2 linked regions of the Prochlorococcus marinus XMU1406 genome follow. The protein of the gene in region 1 binds, or shares a complex with, the protein of each later gene. Links are inferred from orthologs where the notes say so. Each region holds a gene or a part of one and is shown on either strand. Other genes may lie near its edges. The genes, in order: hisH and hisF.

Region 1 (3,282 bases):
TGGGACTCCTCAAGCTGCTCTTAAGTTTAAAGAAACTCTTAATAATTCCAAAATAGATTTATTTTTCCTTCAAGGAACAGTTGTTTCTACTGAACATCTTGGTATTGAGGGTAAGGAAACCTTAAATATTAAAGACCTTTGTCAATCTATGAATGTCCCAATTATCGCAGGTAATTGTGTCACTTACGAAGTTGCAAAACTGCTCATGGATGCTGGAGTTGCAGGATTAATGGTTGGTATAGGCCCTGGAGCAGCATGTACATCAAGAGGTGTATTAGGAATTGGAATTCCTCAAGCAACTGCTATTTCTGATTGTAGTAAGGCAAGAAATGATTACTTTAAAGAAAGTGGTCGTTATATTCCTATTATTGGTGATGGAGGAATTGTGACGGGAGGAGATATTTGTAAATGTTTGGCATGTGGTTCTGATGCTGTAATGATTGGATCCCCAATAGCTAAATCCTTAAATGCTCCAGGTAAAGGATTTCACTGGGGTATGGCTACTCCAAGTCCTGTATTGCCGAGGGGCACAAGAATTGAAGTTGGTTCTACAGGATCCTTAGAAAGGATAATTAAAGGCCCTGCCCTGCTTGACGATGGGACACATAACTTATTAGGAGCCATTAGAACTTCAATGAGTACTCTTGGGGCAAAAAACATTAAAGAAATGCAAGAAGTTGAAATAGTTATCGCACCATCGCTTCTTACAGAAGGTAAGGTTTATCAAAAAGCTCAGCAGCTTGGGATGGGTAAGTAGTTCATTTAGAGCAAATTATAAAACCTTAGTAAATTAAGCATTAAATTGAACAATTTTCTCATTAGGAGTTATTATGAATTGATGGGGGAAACCCCATACTCCTCACACACTAAATCGCCCGATTAATCGGGCTTTTTTAGATATTTTGTTACTTATATGATTTAATCTGTAATGAAATCATCACTTAAAAGAATTGCCTGCTAAATTTTCAAAAGGAATACTTAAATTATGTCATCAGCTCAAGCCGTAACTGATTCTTCATTTGACAAAGATGTACTGCAAAGTGATCTACCAGTATTGGTTGATTTTTGGGCACCTTGGTGCGGTCCATGTAGGATGGTTGCACCAGTTGTGGAAGAAATTTCAAAAGACTTTGAAGGGAAAATTAAGGTTTTTAAATTAAATACGGATGAGAATCCAAATGTTGCCAGTCAATATGGAATTAGAAGTATTCCTACATTAATGATCTTTAAAGGAGGCCAAAAGGTTGATACCGTTGTTGGTGCTGTACCAAAAGCTACTCTTTCTAGCACTTTATCTAAGCATTTATAAATTTAAAAGCTTTGCATAAAATTGGACTTATAGATTATGGGATGGGTAATATTCATTCCGTAACAAAATCTCTAGAAAGTCTTGGAGAAGAAATAATATTAATTAAAAATTTTAACGAGTCTAAGTTTTGTAAGGCGATAATACTTCCTGGTGTGGGAGCATTTGATCCAGCCATGAATAATCTTATAAATACGGATTTGATAACTGATTTGAAAAATTGGATTAAAAGTGGGAAGTCTTTTTTGGGGATATGTCTTGGTCTCCAACTCCTTTTTGAATCTAGTGATGAAGGAAAGGTTCAAGGGCTGGGAATTTTAAAAGGAAAAATACAAAAAATTCCTAATATTGTTAACCAAAGAATCCCACACATGGGTTGGTGCCAACTTTTACCTACAAAACAAAATACTCTATTAGAACTAGAAGAATTAAATAATTGGGTCTATTTTGTACATTCCTATCATGCAAACCCAAATGATTCAAAGATTATTGCAGCTCAGGTTGATTATGGCTCTGAAAAATTAACTGCAATGATTGAGAATGATAATTTATTGGCCTGTCAATTTCATCCGGAAAAATCTGGAAAAACCGGTGAAAAACTTTTGAGACGATGGCTTAGTAATATTCAATAATTGATAATTACTGATGAAGACAAACTTGAGATTAATAGGTGGTAAAAAACTCCAAAGCCCAAATAATTCTTATACCAGACCTACAACTTTGAGAGTGAGAGAGGCAATATTTAATATATTGAATAATAGAGTTAAAAACAGTAACTGGTTAGATTTATTTAGTGGAACTGGGGCTATATCTTGTGAAGCCTATAATCACGGGGCAAGAAAAATACTTGCAATTGAAAAAAACAAAATTAACTCAAAAATTTGCTTAGAAAATTTACTCTCGTTGGAAAATATAGAGAATAGGAGGAATGATTTCGAAGTTATTTGTAAAGACGTTTTGAAATGGACAAAACCAAATTATGAGAGAAACTTATCATCTAGAAATATGGATTTAAACAAATTAAAATTTGATTTTGTTTATCTAGATCCTCCATACGATGTGGATCTCCATGAATTAGTTTTAAATCAATTATTCAATTGTAATTTTTTAAAAAAAGATTCAATAGTTATTTATGAACATTCTCCAAACTTATTTATTAAGAAAAGTACTTTGTGGGAAACTATAGATGTAAGGAACTATGGGCAGTCAAGATTAACATTTTTAATCAATGTCCAGCATCCCTGAACCTCTTCTGTATTGATTCCATGCACTTACGAATAATCCAAGAAGAGTTATTGGAACTAAACCTAGAACAATTCCACATAGAAGAGGCTCGATCATTTTTTTGCCTTTTTTGAATTTCTTATCCACAATTGTTACATAGAGACTATTTTTTGTGTCAACATCTTCATCAACTGCAGCAGAAAGAGACTTTAAAAGAGAATTCCTTAAAATTGTTTTTATTTTAATGGGAGTTTTATTGATTTGTTTTTCAATATTTTTCGTAAATCATCATGAAAATAACAAATATATTATTGAGACACTTGAGCTTAATGGCTCTGCTGAGGAAGGAGATGCTCTTTTTAAGATAAATTGTGTTGGATGTCATGGAATTACAGCAAGAGGATTAGTGGGCCCAGACTTACACTCAATAACTCAACGTTTGAATGATAAAGAGATAATAAAACAAGTTACTGGAGGCCTAACTCCTCCTATGCCAAGTTTTGAAATCGATCCTATAAATATGTCCAATTTATTAAAGTATCTTCATAGCCTTGAATAACTTTGGGAAAAAATTTTTCTAATTTAAAGGTAATATTAGTTGAACCAAATGGCCCTTTAAATGTAGGGAGCGTTGCTAGATTATGCAGTAATTTTGAAGTTGATGAATTAAGAATTGTTTCTCCGAAATGCGATATATTTTCTTTAGAAGCAAAAAAAATGGCCCTTAAAGGTCAAAAATTTCTTGAACATTG
Region 2 (3,168 bases), 560 kb from region 1 along the record:
TAAAAAACTGTCTTAGCTGCAGGTCCAATAACTTTCACAAATTCTTTATTAAAACAACGAGCATCTTTTTAAAGATTAGATTAACTTTAGTCTTAATAAGTAAATTTTACAAATTGGACAAAAAGTATTTGCCAATAGTGAATAGAAGGAATCCACAGCCATTAAAAAATTGTCTTGATAATTTCAAAAAATCCTGCGGAGACTTAGATAAACTCACTAAAATCAACGAAAACTGGAAGAACTTAATCGGCTTAGAACTATTTCAAGAATGTAAACCATTAAATATTGAAAAAAAAATACTTACTATTGCAGTAAATCATCCACAATGGCGCCAAGCTTTAATCTACAACAAGCATAAATTAAAAGAGAGAATCGAGAAAATTGGAATAACTTTGAATGAAATAAAAATAATACAAAATTATGAAATTAAAAATAAAAATATCAAAGCTACTAATGCAAAGATAGTTTGGGCAAAGCATCCAAGCAGAATCAATCAAAATAATATGTGCATTTGTACTCTTTGTAATTCCCCTACTCCTGAGGGCGAAATCAAAAGATGGGGAAAGTGTTCTTTTTGTTGGAGAAAAATAAAAAACTAAATTCTTTATTTAGTTAAAATTAGTATTCCCATTTGCCCCCCCCCAATAGTCATATATTCAGCTTTTTTAAATCCAACTTCCTTAGCAATATTTATAAGCACATTTTTCTTTGGAAAATTACTAATACTTTTTTCAATATATGCGTACTCTGGACCTAAATTAAAAAGCCGCGAAATGGTTACTACAATTAATCTCAAATAAATTTTCTGAAAAATATTGGATAAAGAATTTCTTGTTGAGTGATTAAAATCCAAAAATCCTGCCCTTCCCTTATCCTTCAAAAGATCAAAAACTTTTTTTATTCCTCCTTCAACATTATTCAAGTTTCTAAGTCCATATGACATGCAAATCCCATCAAAATTTTTTGAATAATCATTAATTTCTAATACATCTTTAATTTCCCACTTAATAAATTTATTTTTTTTAAGCTCTGATTTTTTTTTTGCAATATTTAAGATATCCTCCGCACTGTCAATCCCAGTAATTGAACCCCTTGGACTAACTCTCTCAGAAATTAAGAATGCTAAATCTCCAGTTCCACAGCATAAATCTGCCCAATCTTCACCATTTAAAGGTTCCAATAAATTAACTAATTTCCTTTTCCATAATCTGTGCAGCCCAAAACTTAATAGATTATTTAAAAAGTCATATTTATAAGAAATTTTATTAAATATATTTTTGACTTCGATAGTTTTTGTGAATTTCATTTTTAAATTTTTAACTTATTTCTTTTTGGTATTAAATTAAATTTTTTATTCATATGGTCTAATAGGAAGTTTTTTCCCAAGGAGGAAAGTCTTTATTTCTCTTAAAGAAAGTTTCTTATCATGAAGTAATGATGCTAAAAGTGCGGCAGATGCCCTGCCTTCATTGAAAACATCATAGATATCTTCTAAACAACCTGCTCCTCCAGAAGCAATCACTGGAATATTAACAATATTGGTAACAGATTCAGTCAGATGTAAATCATATCCATTCTGCGTGCCATCACCATCCATTGAAGTAAGCAAAATTTCCCCTGCGCCTAACTCCTCAACTTTCTTTGCCCAACTTAATACATCTATTCCAGTATTTTCTCTCCCTCCTTTTACATAAACCTCCCATTCATCAGTCTTATTAACTTTTCTTTTAGCATCAATTGCTATCACGATACATTGATTACCAAATTCTCTAGAACTTTTAGAAATTAAATCTGGATTTCTAACAGCAGAAGAATTCAAACTCACTTTGTCCGCTCCAGCTCTTAAAAGATCATTAATTGAAGAAACAGAATCTATTCCTCCACCTACTGTAAATGGGATTTTTACTGATTTTGCGGTCCTAGAAACAAGGTCAACTAATGTATTTCTATTTTCTACACTAGCTCTAATATCTAAGAATACTAATTCATCTGCGCCTTCATCAGAATACCTACAAGCCAATTCAACAGGATCGCCTGAGTCTCTCAAGTTAACAAAATTTACACCTTTAACCACTCTGCCATGGGCGACATCTAAACAAGGAATTAAACGAAGAGCTACCATTTTAGTAAAAATTGTCCAAATGCTGTTAATCTTGCATAATAGCTTCCATTTTACCTCTTATGGCTGAAACAAAATTATTACCCAAAATCGGTAGTAAAATCAAAATTAACATTAACAAAGTAAAAGATAGACTACCAGCTAAATTAATCGATCAAATATCCTCGAATCCTAAAGCCGTAATAACAGGCTATAAAATGACAGACGGCAGAAGTATTGGGATAACCGCAAAATTTCAGAATGGTGAGCAAAATTGGTTTTTCCCAGAAGAAATTGAGAAAGGTTAAAGAGTAAAGTGAATGATCCAAAACAACTATTAGGAATTAAGGGTGCCTCTGAAACATCAAGTATATGGAAACTCCGTATACAGTTAATGAAACCCATAACGTGGATCCCTTTGATATGGGGAGTTATTTGTGGAGCAGCTGCAAGTGGGAATTTTAAATGGACATTTAGTAATGTTCTAGCTTCATTAGCATGTATGTTGATGAGTGGACCACTTCTGGCTGGTTATACCCAAACCATAAATGATTTTTTTGATAAAGAAATTGATGCAATTAATGAACCAAATAGACCAATTCCTTCTGGCAAAATTTCAATTAAAGATGTAAAAATACAAATCTGGGTATTACTTATAGCAGGTTTAATAGTTGCTTTTCTATTAGATTTATATGCGAAGCACAGCTTCCCCTCCGTATTACTTTTGGCATTAGGAGGTTCCTTTGTTAGTTATATATATTCTGCTCCACCACTCAAATTAAAACAGAATGGTTGGCTTGGAAATTATGCATTAGGAGCATCTTATATAGCTTTACCTTGGTGGGCAGGACAAGCCTTGTTTGGGAAATTAACTATCGTGACGGCGATACTAACACTTGCTTATAGCCTCTCAGGACTTGGAATTGCTGTTATTAATGATTTCAAAAGTGTTGAAGGAGACTCAAAGCTAGGCTTAAATTCTTTACCAGTAGTATTTGGAATTAAAAATGCAAGTAGAATAAGTGCAGGACTGATTGACATTTTTCAATTAGCAATGGTTATAGTATTAG

The links.
Region 2: the proteins of hisH (region 1) and hisF are in contact, whole or in part, in a crystal structure (PDB 6RU0), measured with the Thermotoga maritima proteins. The link is inferred for Prochlorococcus marinus XMU1406 from one-to-one orthologs. Residues at the interface, in WP_004080484.1 of Thermotoga maritima: Asn15, Arg18, Arg22, Arg117, Leu118, Pro119, His120, Met121, Gly122, Trp123, Asn124, Asn134, Gly135, Tyr136, Tyr138, Val140, Tyr158, Glu180, Lys181, Ser182, Ser183, Lys184, Ile185; in WP_004080486.1 of Thermotoga maritima: Met1, Leu2, Ala3, Arg5, Ser40, Glu41, Asp45, Glu46, Ala70, Glu71, Ile73, Asp74, Ile75, Pro76, Phe77, Asp98, Lys99, Ser122, Gln123, Glu161, Thr195, Leu196, Asn247, Arg249, Glu251.

The regions. Positions count from the first base shown.
Region 1 is NZ_JAAORG010000001.1:952,423-955,704, reverse strand. Bases 182-3,129 are described here. They hold hisH (imidazole glycerol phosphate synthase subunit HisH), read left to right. Parts: upstream 182-1,320; coding sequence 1,321-1,938; downstream 1,939-3,129. Other genes in these bases: HA149_RS05590 (RNA methyltransferase), read left to right, coding at 3,086-3,129; HA149_RS05595 (cytochrome c), read left to right, coding at 2,703-3,089; petG (cytochrome b6-f complex subunit V), read right to left, coding at 2,528-2,647; rsmD (16S rRNA (guanine(966)-N(2))-methyltransferase RsmD), read left to right, coding at 1,952-2,551; trxA (thioredoxin), read left to right, coding at 986-1,309. Outside these bases: more of HA149_RS05620, read left to right, coding at 1-181; more of HA149_RS05590, read left to right, coding at 3,130-3,282. UniProt on the Escherichia coli protein: IGPS catalyzes the conversion of PRFAR and glutamine to IGP, AICAR and glutamate. The HisH subunit catalyzes the hydrolysis of glutamine to glutamate and ammonia as part of the synthesis of IGP and AICAR.
Region 2 is NZ_JAAORG010000001.1:390,225-393,392, reverse strand. What follows is about bases 238-3,071. They hold hisF (imidazole glycerol phosphate synthase subunit HisF), read right to left. Parts: upstream 2,123-3,071; coding sequence 1,352-2,122; downstream 238-1,351. Other genes in these bases: chlG (chlorophyll synthase ChlG), read left to right, coding at 2,415-3,071; petP (cytochrome b6f subunit PetP), read left to right, coding at 2,182-2,406; HA149_RS02265 (ubiquinone/menaquinone biosynthesis methyltransferase), read right to left, coding at 605-1,306; HA149_RS02270 (DUF721 domain-containing protein), read left to right, coding at 238-599. Outside these bases: HA149_RS02275 (biotin--[acetyl-CoA-carboxylase] ligase), read right to left, coding at 1-38; more of HA149_RS02270, read left to right, coding at 114-237; more of chlG, read left to right, coding at 3,072-3,168.